DNA from 3 places in the Arthrobacter sp. FW306-07-I genome. Region 2 is predicted to be linked to each of the others. Evidence: predicted binding sites of a transcription regulator. Region 2 holds the regulator's gene; each other region holds the start of a gene.
What was found. Region 2 encodes HrcA, which represses chaperone genes, less so after heat shock. Its sites were predicted from a motif close to TTNGCACTCGNNNNNNNCGAGTGCNAA; they were not measured.
Positions count from the first base shown of each region.

Region 1: groES (co-chaperone GroES) is a predicted target of HrcA. The motif match lies at 4,392-4,418, and genes of this name have one in related genera.
Region 3: groL (chaperonin GroEL) is a predicted target of HrcA. The motif match lies at 3,852-3,878, and genes of this name have one in related genera.

Region 1 covers NZ_CP084550.1:3,048,836-3,055,078, forward strand. Annotated here, with positions in the region: gene LFT46_RS14040 (ATP-dependent DNA ligase) at 1-1,504, opposite strand, end outside; gene LFT46_RS14045 (dihydrofolate reductase family protein) at 1,561-2,163, shown strand; gene groL (chaperonin GroEL) at 2,253-3,863, opposite strand; gene groES (co-chaperone GroES) at 3,942-4,235, opposite strand; gene LFT46_RS14060 (hypothetical protein) at 4,489-4,869, opposite strand; gene LFT46_RS14065 (class I SAM-dependent methyltransferase) at 4,924-6,162, shown strand; gene LFT46_RS14070 (shikimate 5-dehydrogenase) at 6,190-6,243, opposite strand, start outside.
Region 2 covers NZ_CP084550.1:2,317,690-2,323,932, forward strand. Annotated here, with positions in the region: gene dnaJ (molecular chaperone DnaJ) at 1-981, opposite strand, end outside; gene hrcA (heat-inducible transcriptional repressor HrcA) at 1,068-2,081, opposite strand; gene LFT46_RS10690 (DUF3097 domain-containing protein) at 2,255-3,103, shown strand; gene LFT46_RS10695 (DUF4870 domain-containing protein) at 3,180-3,590, shown strand; gene hemW (radical SAM family heme chaperone HemW) at 3,815-5,044, opposite strand; gene lepA (translation elongation factor 4) at 5,070-6,243, opposite strand, start outside.
Region 3 covers NZ_CP084550.1:847,003-853,245, reverse strand. Annotated here, with positions in the region: gene LFT46_RS04020 (ribonuclease HI family protein) at 1-347, opposite strand, end outside; gene LFT46_RS04015 (ABC transporter substrate-binding protein) at 619-1,938, shown strand; gene groL (chaperonin GroEL) at 2,039-3,673, opposite strand; gene LFT46_RS04005 (ABC transporter substrate-binding protein) at 3,965-5,227, opposite strand; gene LFT46_RS04000 (cold-shock protein) at 5,230-5,436, opposite strand; gene LFT46_RS03995 (LytR C-terminal domain-containing protein) at 5,503-6,138, opposite strand; gene LFT46_RS03990 (DUF3263 domain-containing protein) at 6,189-6,243, opposite strand, start outside.

The sequences.
Region 1 (6,243 bases), 730 kb from region 2:
GCAGGGTCTGGATGGTGTCCGCTTCGGCCGGAACCTTGTCATCGCGGTAGCGCTTGACGCGCGCGAAACGGAGCGCGATTCCACCGGGGTAGCGCGGCGACTGCTGCACGCCGTCAATGGCAATTTCGACGACGGTGACAGGCTCCACCCAGACCGTCCCGGCAGTGCGCCGCACCTCAAGCTCCTGGAACCTTTCGGTCTGCCAGCGCAGCAGTTCATCGGTAAGGCCTTTGAAAGTCTTGCCCACCATGACGTAACCGCCGGGTTCACCGAACTCTCCAGCAGGGTCCAGGGCCCCCAAGTGCAGGTTGGACAGCATCCCAGTGCGCCTGCCGGACCCCCATTCGCAGGCCAGCACCACCAGGTCATAGGTCAGGACCGGCTTCACTTTCACCCAGTTGGATCCACACCGGCCTGCCGCGTAGGCGGACCCGATCGCCTTCACCACAACACCCTCGTGGCCGGCGGCAAGCGCGTCCTGTGAGACACGTTCCGCAACCGCCGGGTCAGCCGTTACCTCCCCCGGGATCCGGTGTGCAGGGGCGATGCGCTCAAGCACCTCGATGCGGTCGGCCAACGGCTCGTCCAGCAGGTCCCTCCCATCGATGTGCAGCACATCGAAGAACCAGGGATGCAGGAGGGTTTCGCGCACTGCATCCGCGCCAAACCGTGCCATAGTTTCCTGGAAGGGCCGCGGGCCGCCTTCCTCATCGAGGGCCAGGGTCTCGCCGTCCAGGATTACGTGCCGCAGCGGCAGGCCACGGACCACTTCCACCACTTCGGGCAGCCGGTGGGTGACGTCGGCCAGGTTGCGGGTGTAAATGCTGACGCGGTCGTCCGCGCGGTGGACCTGGATGCGCGCGCCGTCGAGCTTGTATTCCACGGAGGCCTCCCCCGTGGTTTCCAGTGCTGCACTGGGACTGGCTGCGGTGGAAGCGAGCATGGGCAGCACGGGGCGGCCCACCACCAGTCCGACGGCGTCAAGCTCGGCCTGGGTGCCAGTGATGGCCAGGAGGGCTGTTTCGCCGAGGTCTCCGGAGAGCATGGCGGCACGCCGGACGGCTTCCACGGGCTTCCCGGCAGCGCGGGCCACGGCATCAGTCAGGACTCCTTCCAGCGCACCGGTGCGCAGCTCGCCGAGCAGGACTCCGGTGATGAACGACTGTTCCGGCCCGGTGGCCGCCGACAACAGTTTCCGCAGGATTGCTGTCCGCCCCGCCGCCGACCCCGTACCCGCCGCAGCGAGCAGGCCGTCCAGCGCCGCATCAAAGTCGGCCACCGTCAGGCTCGGCTCGTCGGCCGGCTCCTCCTTTGCCGCTGCCACCGCACTCCATCCCACGCCCACGCGGCCCTGGCGCGGTTTGGCACTGAGCAGGCCCACCGCCGTCGGGATCTCCACTGGCTCAAGGCGGCGCAGCAGGCCGGCCAAGGCGTCCACCTTCGCCAGCCGGGAGCGGGTCGACGCAACGGACGCGCTGGTTTCCACAAGCTCAAGGAGCAACATGGGACCATCCTGCCACGGCTCTGGACAGCCTCCCGGCGCTGCTCCACAATGGGCCCGTGGGGATCATTGTCGCGAACCTGTTCATCACCCTCGATGGCGTGTACCAGGCGCCCGGCGGCCGCGAGGAAGACAGCGAAGGCGGCTTCGAATTCGGCGGCTGGCAGGCGCCGGTGTCCGACGACGAAGCGGGCGCCGCCATCGCTGCCGAGATCGGACGCATGGACGCCTTGCTCCTGGGGCGGGCAACCTATGACATCTTTTCGTCGTACTGGCCTCACCAGTCCGGCGACATCGCGGACGCAATTAACCGGGTGCCCAAGTTCGTCGTGTCCGGCTCCCTGCACGATCCCAGCTGGGCAGGGACCACAGTGCTGCCGGATGCCGCCGCGGCCGGCAGCCTCCGGGAGGACTACGGGCAGGTGCACATGTTCGGCAGCGGGTTCCTCATCCGGTCCCTCCTGTCGGCAGGCGTGCTGGACCGTCTTCACCTGTGGCTTTATCCCGTCGCGCTCGGACAAGGCAAGCGCCTCTTCGACGACGGTGCCGTACCCACCACTTTCAGCCTGGCCGAGCCGGCGCGCAGCTTCCCCAAAGGCGCTGTGTCTTTGGTCTATGAGCCTGTAGGCGGCGTAGAGACGCGGGACATGGCGGCGGGTTAAGGGGGCCTCGTTCAGGGGACATGAAAAAGGCTGGTCCGGCAGATGCCGGACCAGCCTTTTTCGAGCGGAAAGCCGCGAGGGTGCAGCCGCTAGTGGCTGTGGCCTGCGTGCTCGTCCTCTTCGGCCGGCTTCTCCACGACCAGGGTCTCGGTGGTGAGAACCAGGGCAGCGATGGAGGCCGCGTTGCGGAGGGCTGCACGGGTGACCTTGACGGGGTCGATGACGCCCGCGCCGATCAGGTCCTCGTACTCGCCGGACTTGGCGTTGAAGCCGTTGTTGACCTCGGCGTCGGCAACCTTGGCAGCCACCACGTAGCCGTCGAAGCCGGCGTTCTGGGCGATCCAGCGCAGCGGCTGAACCAGTGCCCGGCGGACGATGCCGACAGCTGCTGCGGCGTCGCCTTCGAGGGCCTTGACCGAAGCGTCCTCATCCAGTGCCTTGAGGGCGTGGACCAGGGCGGAACCGCCGCCTGCCACGATGCCTTCTTCGAGGGCAGCGCGGGTGGAGGACACGGCGTCCTCGATGCGGTGCTTCTTTTCCTTCAGCTCAACCTCGGTGGCAGCACCGACCTTGATGACGCCGATGCCGCCGGCCAGCTTGGCCAGGCGCTCCTGGAGCTTTTCGCGGTCCCAGTCGGAGTCGGTGCGGGTCAGCTCGGCGCGCAGCTGGGCAACGCGTGCTGACACGTCCTCAGCCGAACCGGCGCCGTCCACGATGGTGGTGTTGTCCTTGGTGACGGTGATGCGGCGGGCGGTACCCAGCACCTCCAGGCCAACGGAGTCCAGGCTCAGGCCCAGCTCCGGTGAGACAACCTGCGCACCGGTGAGGGTGGCGATGTCCTGCAGCATGGCCTTGCGTCGGTCACCGAAGCCCGGAGCCTTGACGGCAACGACGTTCAGGGTGCCGCGGATGCGGTTGACGATCAGCGTGGACAGGGCCTCGCCCTCAACGTCCTCGGCAATGATGAACAGCGGCTTGGAGGCCTGCAGCGCCTTTTCGAGCAGCGGCAGGAACTCCTGGATGGAGGAGATCTTGCCCTGGTTGATCAGGATGAGGGCGTCCTCGAGGACAGCTTCCTGGCGCTCCGCGTCGGTGACGAAGTACGGGGACAGGTAACCCTTGTCGAACTGCATGCCCTCGGTGAGGACCAGTTCCGTCTGGGTGGTGGACGACTCTTCGATGGTGATGACGCCATCCTTGCCCACCTTGCCGAAGGCCTCGGCGAGGAGCTCGCCGATTTCGTCGCTCTGGGCGGAGATGGCGGCAACGTTTGCCACCTGGGTGCCTTCAACCGGCCGGGCGTTCTCGAGCAGGCGGGCAGCCACGGCTTCAACCGCAACTTCGATGCCGCGCTTGATCTGGCCGGGGGCAGCGCCGGCGGCAACGTTGCGCAGGCCTTCCTTGACCAGTGCCTGGGCCAGGACGGTGGCGGTGGTGGTGCCGTCGCCGGCAACGTCGTTGGTCTTGGTAGCTACTTCCTTGGCCAGCTGGGCGCCAAGGTTCTCGTAGGGATCGTCCAGTTCCACTTCGCGGGCGATGGTGACGCCGTCGTTCGTGATGGTGGGGGCGCCCCACTTCTTGTCCAGGACGACGTTGCGGCCGCGGGGGCCGAGCGTCACCTTGACGGTGTTCGCGAGCTTATCGATGCCGGCCTCAAGAGACCGGCGGGCAGCGTCATTAAACGCAAGCTGCTTTGCCATGGTTTTGTCCTTTCAAAGACAGAACCCCGCACTGCCGGCCAGCATGAGCATGGCCGGCGGCACGGGGATCCGGAAGAGTTACTTTACGACGATCGCCAGGACGTCGCGGGCGGAGAGCACAAGGTACTCCGTGCCGCCGGTCTTGACTTCGGTTCCGCCGTACTTGGAGTAGATGACGACGTCGCCAACTGCTACGTCAACGGGGACGCGGTTGCCGTCTTCGAAGCGGCCGGGGCCTACTGCGACAACTTCGCCTTCCTGCGGCTTCTCCTGTGCGGAGTCCGGGATGACCAGGCCGGAAGCCGTGGTCTGCTCGGCTTCGAGCGGGCGGACAACAATACGATCCTCAAGAGGCTTAATAGAGACCGACACTCGGACCTCTCCTTTTCGTCAGCAAATTCGTGGACTGGAAAGCTTTCCGCCGTAGCTGGCAAACCGTCGTCGCGGTGCCGGCAGCAGCCTGGCTGGCAGCTCTTCATGTGTTAGCACCCGCCTAGGGAGAGTGCTAATGAAGACTCTATGTATGAGTTAGCACTCGGTCAAGGTGAGTGCCAACGTTTCGTCATGGGCGTACGCCTTCTGGGATCGGACGACGCCGGGCGGCGGGGTGGAAGCCGCAGCCCACCTACCGGCCGAGGTCGTCAAAGTCCACGTCCTCGCCGCCGTCGGAATCGCCGCCGCCCTGCTTCCGTCCCCGGTAGAGGACCCACCCGGACACCGCTGCGGCGAGCAGCGCAATGACGAGGAAGACGATGCTTCCTGCCCGGGCGCCGTCGTACAGCCCGCGGATGTCCTTGGCCTCCTGGGTGTTGTCCTGGATGTCGTTGCCGCCCACGGAATAGACGGTGGCGTTGAAGGTGTCCAGCAGGAAGATGATCACCAGCAGGGCGATGCAGACCACGGCCACCACGGCAGCGGCGATCAGGACGGGACGGGCAAACCTGGCGGGTCCGGTGTGCCTGGGCCCGTGGTCCGCGGTCTCCCCGGGGGCTGCGCTCTCATCCATGGTTTCAACAGTATCCGCATCCCGGCCACGCGCTCCTCCACTAGGCTGGAACCCATGGCTCACGCTCCCCAGGACCAGATCGCACAGGACCAGATCGCACCGCTGCTGACCCCCGAAGGCTGGGAGTTGCTGGCATCGCTGGGCCCCTACCGGGACGAGGATTCGTTCGAGCTCAATTCGGCCCTCCGGAAGGCCGGGCACTCCCCCGAGCTCGTGTCCGCCGTGCTCACGCAGTCGCGGCTGCGCACCCGGGCAGCGGCGAAATTCGGCGAGTTTGCCCGCCAGATGCTCTTCACCCAGGCCGGACTGGAGCAGGCCACGCGCCTGAACGTCGCCGCCCACCATGCGCGGCGTTTCGCGGCTGCCGGGATCGGCCACGTGGCGGACCTGGGCTGCGGCCTCGGCGCCGACTCACTGGCCCTGGCCTCCCTGGACATCAACGTCACCGCGGTGGAAATGGATGAAACCACCGCGGCATGCGCAACGGTGAACCTCATCCCGTTTCCCAACGCCACGGTGGTCCACGCCGACGCGGAGGCGGTCCCGCTGGAAGGGATCGACGGCGTCTGGCTGGATCCGGCCCGCCGGGTCACCTCCACCTCGGGCACCAAACGGATTTGGGACCCCGAGGCGTTCTCACCGCCGTTGTCCTTCGTGGAGTCGCTGGCCGCCGGGGGGAAGGCCGTGGGCGTGAAGATGGGCCCGGGCATGCCGCACGAATCCGTGCCCGCCGGGTGCGAGGCGCAGTGGGTGTCGGTGGGCGGGGACGTCACCGAGGTGACCTTGTGGTTCAACGCCGTACGCAGGCCCGGCGTCCGCCGCGCTGCCCTGGTCCTGGGTTCCCAGGGGCCGGCCGAACTGACCAGCGGCGAGGACTTCGGCGCAGGCCCGACGGCGCCGGTGGGACCGGTGGAGGGGTATCTGTACGAGCCCGACGGTGCCGTGATCCGCGCCGGTTTGGTGGCGGACGTGGCGCTGGAACTCGGCGGGCATTTGGTGGATGAGCACATCGCCTACATCTGCGCCCCGGAGCTCCTGGACACCCCGTTTGCCAAGGCCTACAAAGTCCTCCAGGTCATGCCCTACAACGTCAAGGCCTTGAAGGCCTGGGTGAAGCAGGAGGGCATCACCGTGCTGGACATCAAGAAGCGCGGCACCGCGGTGACCCCGGAAGAGCTGCGGAAGCAGCTGCTGCCGGGCGGGAAAAACACCAAAAAGGGCGGCAAAACGGCCACCCTGGTCCTGACCCGCATCGGCGAGGACCGGGTGGCCATCGTGGTGGAACCCGTCTGACTGCCAGGCCGGGAGCCCCTCGCGCAGCTACTGGGCGCGCATGAACTCCTCGGCGGCCCGCACCTGCTCTGCCGTCGGCCG
Region 2 (6,243 bases):
CTGCAGATGGACCTTCAGGTCGCCGCGGCCATAGCCCCTCAGGTGCGTGACGCCCAAGCCGCGCAGGGTGATGATTTCGCCGGACTGGGTGCCGGGCTTGACATCGATCTCCTGGGTACCGTCGAAGGTTTCCAGGCTGACGTCCGTGCCCAGGGCCGCAGCGGTCATGGGGATGTGCAGGGTGGCGTGCAGGTCATCGCCTTCGCGCACGTACGTGGGGTCGTTGTTGACGCGGATCTCCACGTAGAGGTCGCCGGCGGGCCCACCTGCCGGGCCGGCTTCGCCCTGCCCGGAAAGCTGGATGCGGGTGCCGGTGGCGACGCCGGCAGGAACCTTGATGGTCAGTGACCGGCGGCTGCGGATGCGGCCCTGGCCGCTGCATTCATTGCAGGGGTCCTTGATGACCGTACCGAAACCTTCGCAGGTGCCGCAGGGAGCTGCCGTCATGACCTGGCCAAGGATGGACCGGACGGCCCGCTGGACCTGGCCGCTGCCGCCGCAGATGTCACAGCGCTCCGGGTGGGTGCCCGGGCGGCAGCAGGATCCATCACAGGTGGGGCAGACCACTGCGGTGTCCACCTCGAGTTTCTTGTTGACTCCGAAGACGGCGTCGCGGAGGTCGATCCGGACACTGATGAGTGCGTCCTGGCCGCGGCGGACCCGGGACGCCGGGCCAGACGTGCCGCCCGCGCCAAAGAAGGTGTCGAAGATGTCCTGGAACGCGAACCCCTGGCCTGCGTAACCGGCGCCGCCGAAACCGTTGTCCGTGCCGTTTTCGTTGCCGGTGGTGTCGTAGATCCTGCGCTTCTGGGGGTCGGAAAGGACCTCGTAGGCGTGCGTTACCGCCTTGAAGCGCTCGGCAGCGTCGGCACCTGGGTTAACGTCCGGGTGAAGGGTGCGGGCCAGCTTGCGGTAGGCCTTTTTGATCTCTTCGCCCGTAGCTTCGGGTGAGACTCCAAGGACGTCATAGTGGCTGCTCAAAATTCGTGTCTCTTCCTTGTTGTACTGCGTTCAGTCGGGCGCCAGGACTCTTGTCCACAGCCGAAGCGGGCTCCGGCGGCCAGGAGTCAGGGCCCCAAAATCCTGGAAAGGTAGCGGGCTACGGCCCTGACGGCGGCCATGGTGGTGGGATAGTCCATTCGGGTGGGTCCGAGGATTCCCACCTTGGCTGCACTGTCCGGACCATAGCCGGTGGCCACGACGGAGGCCTCGGCTAGGCCGTCATAGGGGTTCTCCCGTCCGATGCTGACGGCAACGCCGCGGTGGTCCTGGGCCATTTCGCTCAACAGCCGCAGCATCACCACCTGTTCCTCGAGCGCCTCCAGCACCGGACCAATGCTCAGGGGGAAATCAACGTTCGACCTGGCCAGGTTGGCGGTGCCGGCCATGACCATGCGGTCTTCCCTGCTGTTCTGGGCCAGCGCCTCCAGGCCGAGGGCAAGCGCGTAGGCTGCCTGGCGTTGCGGCTGGGGCGCAGCGGCCACGACGGCGGGAAGTGCCTGGGCGAGGTGGCTCAGCCGGGTTCCCCCGAGGGCGGCAAGGAAGCGGGTGCGCAGCTCGGCCAGCGCTTCGTCTCCGAGGTCCTGCCCGACGTCGATGACGCGCTGCTCCACCTTGCCGCTGTTGGCGATGAGGACCACGAGGACCTTCCGCGGTGCCAGCAGCACGAATTCGATGTGGCGGACAAGTGCCCTGCTCAGGTGCGGGTACTGGACCACGGCTACCTGGTTGGTCAGTTGTGACAGCAGCCGGACGGTGCGGTCCAGCACGTCGTCGAGGTCGTCCGCGCCCTCCAGGAGGGTTTGGATGGCTCGGCGTTCGGGAGCCGACAGGGGCTTGACGGCGGAGATCTGGTCGACAAAAAGCCGGTAGCCCTTGTCCGTGGGGATCCGGCCGGCGCTGGTATGGGGGGCTGTGATCAGCCCCTCGTCCTCCAGCGCGGCCATGTCATTGCGGATGGTGGCGCTGGAAACGCCAAGATGATGCCGCTCCACCAGGGCTTTGGACCCAACCGGCTCGCGGGAGTGGACGTAATCCTCCACGATGGCCCGCAGTACTTCCAGTTTGCGTGGCTCGCTCACTCTCCACCTCCATCCATGGTCCGGGGCACCCGCTCCGCCCGGTGCCGCCCAAGGGTTAGCACTCGACATGCCTAAGTGCTAACAGTCTATTATGCCTCGGCCCGTTGTTAGCATTGGTACCGCTCCGGGCGAAATTCCCGGGTTGAGGAGCTAGCGCTAGGCGGATTGATTCCATGGATTACCAGAACTGGGGCCCCCGGGGCATTTCCGCTCCCAAGCGGGTGGAGCTGCCCGAGGTCCCTGTGGAGCGGGGCATGGTTCTTGAGGAAGTACAGTCCGGCTGGGTGGGCGCTGTCACCCGCGTAGAGAAGTCCGGCGGAATGCACGTCGTGGCATTGGAGGACCGCCGCGGAAAGTCCCGGTCCTTCAAGCTCGGATTCGGTTTCCTCCTCGAGGGCCAGCCCATCCGATTGATGCCGCCCGCGCCCAAGGCCGCCGCCGGTCCTCCCGCCGGCCGGACCGCCTCCGGTTCAGTGCGCGTCCCAGGCCAACGCGCCCAGGTCGCAAAGGCAAGCCGGATCTGGGTGGAAGGCAAGCACGACGCCGAACTGGTGGAAAAGGTCTGGGGAGACGACCTGCGCGTGGAGGGCATCGTCGTCGAGCCCCTCCACGGCATCGACGACCTGGCCGCAGCCGTGGCGGACTTCAAGCCGGGCCCTGGCCGCCGCCTCGGCGTACTGGTGGACCACCTGGTTCCCGATTCCAAGGAATCCCGGATCGCCGACGCCGTCATGGCGTCCCCCGGCGCGGCCGGCAACGTCCTGATCGTCGGCCACCCGTACGTGGACGTCTGGCAGGCAATCCGGCCTTCAGTCCTGGGCATCGAAAAATGGCCCGCCATCCCACGCGGGCAGGACTGGAAGACCGGGATCCTCAAAGCGTTCGGCTGGCCCCACAGCACGAAGGAAGACATCGGCCTCGGATGGCAGAAATTACTGGGCGCCGTACGCACGTACGCGGACCTCGAAGCGTCCCTGCTGGGCCGGGTTGAGGAAGTCATCGATTTCCTTACCGTGCCCTGAGCGGCGGGCGCCGGCCCTAAAGCCAGTATTCTTGGTAGTAGTCAGCACTAACTTGCACCTCAGAAGGACACAGACTGTGGCAGAAAACGCACGTGATCACAGGGACGGCCAGGGCCGCTCCGAGTACCATGGCGTACCCGCCAACGCCCTGCCGCTTACGGCCAGCGAGGACCGCCAGTGGGCCACGCTGGCGCACTTCGGCGGGATCCTGGGGTGCATCCCCTCGCTGCTGATCTACCTGATCTTCCGCGACCGCGGGCCGTTCACCGCGCAGGAATCCAAGGAAGCGCTGAACTTCAGCCTGCCGCCCACCATCGCCGCGGTGCTGGCCAACATCCTGGTCTTCATCCCCTATGTGGGAAACATCTTCGCGGTCATCGCCACACTGATCTGGGTGGCCCTCACCTGCTTCTCCGTAGCCGCAGGTATCCACGTCAACCGTGGCCAGCCGCACCGCTACCAGTACAACCTGCGCTGGATCAAATAGTCCCCGCCCGTTGCCCTAGCCTCGCAAGCTCGGCCAGGGAACCCTACGGGCGTGGGCCGACCCAGCGGTCTAGCCTCGCAAGCTCGGCCAGGGAACCCTACGGGCGTGTGCCCACCCACCGGTCCTAGCCTCGCAAGCTCGGCCAGGGAACCCTACGGGCGTGGGCCCACCCAGCGGCTCCCTGCCCTCGCAAGCTGTGGGGCGCACCCAGCGGCTCCCTGAGATTAGTCAGGGAGGATGCGGCGGACCACTGCGTCTGCCAGCAGCCTGCCCTTGAGGGTCAGCACCAGGCGTCCGCGGAAAGCAGCAGCAGGCTCCACCAGGCCGCCCGCGATCAGCCCGGCCACCTCGTGCCGCCCGGCGGCGCTGAGCGTTGACACCTCAAGCCCTGACTGCAGGCGCGCCTCGAGCATCACCTTTTCCAGGTGCCTGGTTTCCGCATCCAGGGTCTCCCTGCCGGCAGCCGGCGACAGCCCCTGCGACAGCCGGTTGGCATAGGCGGACGGGTGCTTGACGTTCCACCAGCGGACCCCGCCCATGTGGGAGTGGGCGCCCGGCCCGATCCCCCACCAGTCGTCGCCCCGCCAGTATGCGAGGTTGTGCCGGCACGCCTGCTCCGGAGTGCGCGCCCAATTGCTGACCTCATACCAGCCAAGCCCTGCTTCGGTGATCAACTGGTCGGCGAGCTCGTACTTGTCGGCGTGGTCGTCGTCGTCAATTCCCGGGACCTCACCGCGCCGCATCTGGGCTGCCAGCTTGGTACCCTCCTCAACGATCAGCGCGTAGGCGCTGATGTGGTCCGGCTGGTACGACAGGGCGGTCTCCAGTGAGTGCCGCCAGTCGGCCAGCGACTCCCCCGGCGTGCCGTAAATCAGGTCCAGGCTGACAGCCAGGCCGGCTTCCCTTGCCCACTGCACCACCTGCGGAACCCGGCTCGGCGTGTGGGTGCGGTCAAGGACCTTGAGGACGTGCGGAACGGCGGACTGCATGCCAAAGGACACGCGGGTGAAGCCGGCTTCCTTGAGGACGGCCAGGGATTCAGGGGTAACGGAGTCCGGGTTGGCTTCCGTGGTGACCTCGGCGCCGTCCTCGATGCCCCACTGATCGATGGCAGCGCGCAGGATCGCCGCAAGGTCTTCAGCGGGAAGCAGCGTGGGCGTGCCGCCGCCGAAAAAGACCGTGCTGAGCTTCCGCTCCGGCATGCCCGAGCCCGCCAGCACCTTGGCCGCCAATGCCACTTCCGACACCGCCGTTTGGGCATATGCATCCTGGGATGCGCCGCCGCCGAGCTCCGTGGCGGTGTAGGTGTTGAAGTCGCAGTATCCGCAGCGCACGGCGCAAAAGGGAATGTGGACGTACAGGCCGAAAGCCCGGCCCGCCGCACCGTCCGCTGCCTGTGCAGGCAGCAGACCGTCCGACGGCGCCGGGTCGCCGAGGGGAAGGACGCTGGGCATCAGGGCGTCCCCCACTGCGCAGTGGTCACTTCTTCTTTGCCTTGTCCTTCGATTCGTCCGTGGTGAGGGCGGCGATGAAGGCCTCCTGCGGCACTTCCACCGTGCCCACCATCTTCATGCGCTTCTTGCCTTCTTTTTGCTTTTCCAGCAGCTTGCGCTTACGTGAGATGTCACCGCCGTAGCATTTCGCCAGTACGTCCTTGCGGATGGCCCGGATGCTTTCACGGGCGATGATCCTGGAACCGATGGCCGCCTGGATGGGCACCTCGAACTGCTGCCGAGGGATGAGTTCGCGGAGCTTGCCGGTCATCATCACGCCGTAGGCGTATGCCTTGTCCCGGTGGGTAATGGCACTGAAGGCGTCCACCTGCTCACCCTGGAGCATGATGTCCACCTTGACCAGGTCGGCAACCTGCTCGCCGTCGGCTTTCCAGTCCAGGGAGCCGTAGCCGCGGGTCTTCGACTTCAGGATGTCAAAGAAGTCGAAGACGATTTCCGCCAGCGGCAGGCGGTAGCGGATTTCCACCCGGTCCTCGGAGAGGTAGTCCATGCCGCCCATGACGCCGCGGCGTGACTGACACAGTTCCATGATGGCGCCGACGAATTCGTTGGGGGCCAGGATGGTGGCGGAGACCATGGGTTCGCGTACTTCCGCGATCTTGCCGGTGGGGTACTCGCTGGGGTTGGTCACGCGGACCACCTTCTTGTCCTCCAGGGTCACCTCGTATTCCACGTTAGGCGCAGTGGAGATGAGGTCGAGGTTGTATTCGCGCTCCAGGCGTTCGCGGGTGATCTCGAGGTGCAGGAGACCCAGGAAGCCCACCCGGAAACCAAAGCCCAGCGCAGCCGAGGTCTCCGGTTCGTACACCAGCGCCGCGTCGTTGAGCATGAGCTTTTCGAGGGCGTCACGGAGGACCGGGTAGTCGGCGCCGTCCAGCGGGTACAGGCCGGAGAACACCATGGGCTTGGCATCGGCGTAGCCGGGCAGCGACTGGGCTGCCGGCTTGGCCAAGTTGGTGACAGTATCGCCCACCTTGGACTGCCGGACGTCCTTCACGCCGGTGATCAGGTAGCCCACTTCACCGACGCCCAGGCCCTTGGAAGGTGTGGGTTCGGGTGAGCTGACGCCGATTTCCAGGAGCTCGTGCGAGGCCCTGGTGGACATCATCTGGATGCGTTCCCGCGGGTGGAGCATGCCG
Region 3 (6,243 bases), 1.5 Mb from region 2:
TCGAAGGTGTAGGTGCGGCCGGCCAGTTCGCGATCGAGTTCCTTCAGCAGTTCCACGTTCAAAACAGGCTTTCCGTCAGCCTTGCGCCAGCCCTTCCGCTTCCATCCGGGCATCCACTTGGTGATGGAGTTGATGACGTACTGGCTGTCACACAAGATGCGCAGGTCCTCCCCGGGGAGGTGCGCAGTGGCGCGCAAAAGGTCAAGGACAGCCATCAGCTCCCCCTGGTTGTTGGTCCCGTGCGGCCAGCCACCGGCCCGCCAGCAATCGTCATTCACATACCAGGCCCATCCCGCCGGGCCAGGGTTTCCCAAGGCCGAACCGTCAGCCGCTGCAGTAATCGTCACCAATCCATCCTGCCAGAAGCAGCCGGCAATGGGTTGCGGCCGGCTGTGCTGCAGCCCATCCTGCCGGGGCTGCCGGGGCCTTGGGCTGCGCGTCCCGCGCCTGCAGCCTTACGCGCGCAACTTCCGGAAAACGCTTACCGAAAAGCCTTGACGGGGATGTAGACCACGCGAAAGAATCGCACCATAACTCGAGAAAACGGTTTCTGAGGCGCAGCTTCTTCAGCTCGCAAGGCTGCCAGAGCGTGACGGAACCAACCGAAAGGAACATTCAATGACGATTCCAGTCGTAAGCCGCCGGAGGTTTCAGCTTGGCGCTGCGGCCGTGGCTCTGTCCATCCTGGCCACGGGCTGCGGTGCCGCCGGCGGCTCGGGCGGTTCAGGCGACAACGGTCAGGTGACCCTGCGGTTCGCCTGGTGGGGCAACGAGTACCTGAACGGACAGACAAACAAGGTCATCGCCGCGTTCGAAGCGTCCCACCCAAACATCAAGATCAAGGCCGAGCCGGGCGAATGGTCCAGCTACTGGGACAAGCTGGCAACCAAGACCGCCGCCAACGATGCGCCCGATGTCATCCAGATGGACCAGAAGTACATTGCCGAATACGGGGGCCGCGGGGCGCTGCTGGACCTGTCCAAGCAGAACGGCATCGACACGTCCAAGCTGGACAAGGAGGCACTCGCCTCAGGCCAGTACGATGGCGCGCAGTACGGACTGAGCACCGGCCAGAACGCCTATGTCATCATGGCCAACACCAAGGTATTCCAGGCGGCAGGCGTTCCGGTTCCCGACGACAAGACGTGGACGTGGAAGGACTTCATGGACACTGCGGCGAAGATCAGCGCCGCAGGCGACGGAAAGAGCTATGGAGCCGCGTACGGCAGCAACGAGGCCGACCTGATCGTCTGGCTCCGCCAGCACGGCGAGAACCTGTACTCGGAGGACGGCAAGCTCGACTTCGAGACGGCCACGGCTGCCTCCTTCTGGGAGCGGCTCAAGGAGCAGCGCGATTCAAAGGCCAGCCCGCCGGCAAACGTAGCGACGGAAGACGCAGGCGCGAGCCTTGAGCAGAGCCTCTTCGGCACCAACCGGGTAGGCATGGCCTGGTGGTGGACCAACCAGCTGGGTTCGCTGGAAGCCACCACCGGCAGCAGCATCAAGATGCTGCGTGCCCCGAGCGTTGACGGCGCCTCGGCCAAAAACGGCATGTACTACAAGCCCACCATGTTCTGGTCCGCTTCCTCGCGCTCCAAGCATGCCCAGCAGGCAGCCGAATTCATCAACTACCTCACCAACAGCCCCGAAGCCGGCGCCATCCTCATGACGGACAGGGGCGTGCCCACCAACAGCGAAATCGTCGCCGGCATTACGCCCTCACTGAAGCCGGCCGACACCACGGTGGTCAACTTCCTGAAGGACATCGCTCCGGATATCAAGGATGCGCCCCCGGTTCCACCAGTCGGTGCGGGCAGCGTCCAGAACGTCATCAAGCGCTACACGGATGAAGTCTTGTATGACCGCCTGACCCCGCAGGCTGCCGCGGAGGCCTTCAAGAAGGAAGTCCAGGGGATGCTGGATTCGGCCCGGAAGTAGAGCCCCGGGCGGGCCCTTCCCCAGGCACAAAAAATGCGGCCCCCTCACCAGGAGGGAGCCGCATTTTTTGTTGGCGGGAGGGGTTTCCCGGCCGGGAGGCTTAGAAGCCGCCCATGCCGCCCATGCCGCCCATGTCGTCGCCGCCGGCAGGGGCAGCAGCCTTCTCCGGCTTGTCAGCAACCACTGCTTCGGTGGTCAGGAACAGGCCGGCGATCGAAGCTGCGTTCTGCAGGGCAGAGCGGGTCACCTTGACGGGGTCGTTGACGCCGGCAGCCAGCAGGTCGGTGTACTCACCGGTTGCGGCGTTGAGGCCGTGGCCGGCGGGCAGGCCGCGGACCTTGTCGACAACCACACCCGGCTCCATGCCGGCGTTGAAGGCGATCTGCTTCAGCGGCGCGTCGATGGCAACGCGGACGATGTTGGCGCCGGTTGCTTCGTCACCGGACAGCTGAAGGTTGGCGAATGCCTTGGCACCGGCCTGGATCAGGGCCACGCCGCCACCGGCGACGATGCCTTCCTCAACTGCAGCCTTGGCGTTGCGGACTGCGTCCTCGATGCGGTGCTTGCGCTCCTTGAGTTCAACCTCGGTGGCGGCACCGGCCTTGATGACTGCAACGCCGCCGGCCAGCTTGGCCAGGCGCTCCTGCAGCTTCTCGCGGTCGTAGTCGGAGTCGGAGTTCTCGATCTCGGCGCGGATCTGGGACACGCGGCCTGCGATCTGGTCGGCGTCGCCGGCACCTTCGACGATGGTGGTCTCGTCCTTGGTGACGACAACCTTGCGGGCCTGGCCCAGGAGCTCCAGGCCAGCGTTCTCCAGCTTGAGGCCAACCTCTTCGGAGATGACCTGGCCGCCGGTGAGGACGGCGATATCGGCCAGCTGGGCCTTACGGCGGTCACCGAAGCCCGGGGCCTTGACGGCGACGGACTTGAAGGTGCCGCGGATCTTGTTGACGATCAGGGTGGCCAGGGCCTCGCCCTCGATGTCCTCGGCGATGATCAGCAGCGGCTTGTTGGACTGCATGACCTTTTCCAGGACAGCAACCAGTTCCTTGACGTTGGAGATCTTGGAGTTGACGATCAGGATGTACGGGTCCTCAAGGACCGTTTCCTGGCGCTCTGCGTCGGTGACGAAGTAGGCGGAAATGTAGCCCTTGTCGAAGCGCATGCCTTCGGTGAGCTCGAGCTCCAAGCCGAAGGTGTTGGACTCCTCGACCGTGATGACGCCTTCCTTGCCCACCTTGTCCAGGGCTTCGGCGATGAGGGCACCGATCTCGTCGTCACCGGCGGAGATGGAGGCGGTGGCCGCGATTTCTTCCTTGGTTTCGATTTCCTTGGCGGAGTTCAGCAGTTCGGCGGTGACGGCGTCAACGGCCTTCTCGATGCCGCGCTTGAGGGACAGCGGGTCGGCGCCGGCGGCAACGTTGCGCAGGCCTTCCTTGACCAGTGCCTGGGCCAGGACGGTTGCCGTGGTGGTGCCGTCGCCGGCAACATCGTCAGTCTTCTTGGCAACTTCCTTGACCAGCTCTGCGCCGATCTTCTCGTAGGGATCGTCCAGCTCGATCTCCTTGGCGATGGAAACACCATCGTTGGTGATCGTGGGGGCGCCCCACTTCTTTTCGAGGACGACGTTGCGTCCACGCGGGCCGAGGGTGACCTTAACGGCGTCGGCGAGGGTGTTCAGGCCACGCTCAAGGCCGCGGCGTGCCTCTTCATCAAATGCAATGATCTTGGCCATAACGGCAGTAGTCCTTTCGGGACAGTCGTTAAGAATGAACCTTCGCTGCAGTGCCCGCGACGGACGATCCTTTAACGGCGGCCTCTGTATGCCTCCGCGCAGGGATCTCACTGAAGTGAGGTGTTTCTTTCGCTCCTCGGCCGATGCAGGGCGCCGCCGGCCGGAACCAGGCTTTGCTTTAGCAGTCGGTACGTCAGAGTGCTAACTCAATAATTAGCACTCCCCAGGTTAGAGTGCAAGCGATAAGACGCGCGGACAAGGCGCTGGCCGCAGTGGCTTCGCCCAGGGCGATCAGCCGGAGTGTCCGGCTGTTTCATGCCCGGTGGGGCTGGGGTTGTTGTCCGCCCCATAGGTGAAGACCGAGAAGGCAGCTGTGGTGATGTCCCCGTTGGTGTCGAAGGCAACCGGGCCGGATTCGCCGTCGTAGTTTATGTCCGGGCCGGCGGCGAGGCCGCCAAGGCACTCCTTGTAACTCCGGCAAGGAGCCTGCGGCGTACCCGCCCCGGGGGCAGTTCCGCCCGAGACCGCGATGAGGTTCGCGGCGATGGACCGCCCCGCGTCATCCTGCGCCCGGGCCGCAGCGAGTGCCGCCAACGTCACGGCGTCATAGGTTTCGGCAGCGTAGGAGACGTCCTTCAGGGAGGCGTCCACCGCCAGCAGTTTCCCTTGGAAGGCTGCCGTGGGGAGCTGGCCGGGGACGACGGCGCGGGCGCCTTCGAGGGCCCGCGCCGGCAGACCGGATCCGTAGCGGGCGAAGGCGCCGTCACTGAGGATGAACTTCGAACCGCTGAGGCCGGCGTCGTGGAGCTCTGCCAATGCGCCCTGCGCACCATCCCTGGCCACCAGGACGACGGCGTCCGGAGTGGCTTTCGCAACGGAGCGTGCGGCTTCGGCGGCATCCCCCGGTTTGAAGCCCACCCCGGGCAGGACCTTAAGCCCGGACTGTTGGGCAGCTTCGGTGACCGCGGCGGAGAGGTCCTTGCCGTAGGAACCCTCCTGGTAGAGCACGCTGATGCTGGCGGCCCCGGCGTCCTTTGCGAGCTTGGCCAGCACGGGCCCTTGTGCGACGTCGGCTGCGGCGGTTCGGAAATAGTAGCCTCCGCTGGCGCTCGTCGAGAGGCCGGCAGCAGTGTTGGCCGGGGAGATAAGCGGCACGTGGGCCCGGGACAGGATGTCCACGGCGGCGGTTGCGTGGCTGGAGTCCGTGGGTCCGATGGCTATGTCCGCCTTGGCAGCCGCCAGATCCTTGGCCTGGGCTGCAGTGTCCTGGTCCGGGTGCACCGGCAGCAGCTCCACGGGCCGGCCTTTGTGTCCGCCGGCGGCGTTGATGTCCTGGATGGCCGCTTTGGCTGCGGCCAGCTGGGGTGCGTTGAGGAAGGCGTTGTCGCCGGTGTTGTCAAGGATCAAGCCCACCCGCAGGACGCCGTCGCCGGAGGCCTCCGCGGATTCTGTCCTGGCGTTGCCGCCGGTGCCGGCGCAGGCCGTCATGGAAAGGAGGCCTGCCAGGGAAAGGGCGAGTCCTGCCAAGGCACGCGCTGGGGAATGGTGGGGCATCGTCACTGCGCGGGCCGTACGTTTTCTGCCTGGGGGCCCTTTTCGCCCTCGCCGATCTCCAGCTGCACCCGCTGCCCCTCGGCCAGGGCCCGGTAACCCTCCCCCTGGATCGCGGACCAGTGGACAAAAACGTCGTCACCGGAGCCGTCAACGGTGATGAAGCCGTAGCCCTTTTCAGCGTTGAACCATTTCACGGTTCCCAGTGCCATGATGGACAACTCTTTCCGTTGGGGCCCGGCCTCGGGGGCGGGCCGGAGTAGATGGAGGGCTTGCGGCTACCGGTAACCCGGGCCGAGCACCACCACGAGCGGTACCTGGAATTCGGTGCTGTTCACCACAGTGGGGATGTTCAACAGTCCGGCAAGCTCCTGCGCGCTGGCCAGCTGCTGCGGGCCGGCATAGAAGATCACGGAGGACTTCTGCGGGGCGCCGGACCAGTTGCCTACCTGGCCGAGCCGCCAACCGTCAGCCTGGACCGTTCCGCCCACACGGCTGGCCAGTCCTGCGGTGCCGGCAGCGTTGTAAACCGCCACTGCCTGGGTCTTGTCGACGACGGCCTGCTGGGTGGCGGAAGGAGTTGGCTCGGGCCCGCTGCCCTGGGTTGGTTCGGCAGAGGCGGACGGGGCCGGGGCTGACGCCGGCGCTGAGGATCCCAGGGTGGGCGAAGGCGTGGACCCGGTTCCGGCCAGCGGGGCTGATTCGACGGTTGCCGAGGCCTGGCTGGCGGTGGTGTTGAAGCCGAGCTTGGGAAGGATCAGGAAGGAGACCAGTCCAATGGCGAGGGCGGCCACGCCCACCGCCAAAATGGGCCACAGCCGCACGCGGGACGGGGCCGAGGCCGTCCGGTGGACACCTTGTCGCGACGCGGTCTCCGGGACCTTGTCGAATTCATCGCGGGCGTATCTGGTCATGGTGGAAGGACATCCTTGTTGATTGCGGCTGTTGTCCCGGCCTGGGGCGTCTAAGCGTCGGATCCCAGGCGCCGGGCGGTGCGTGCACGGTGGCGCGACGTACGT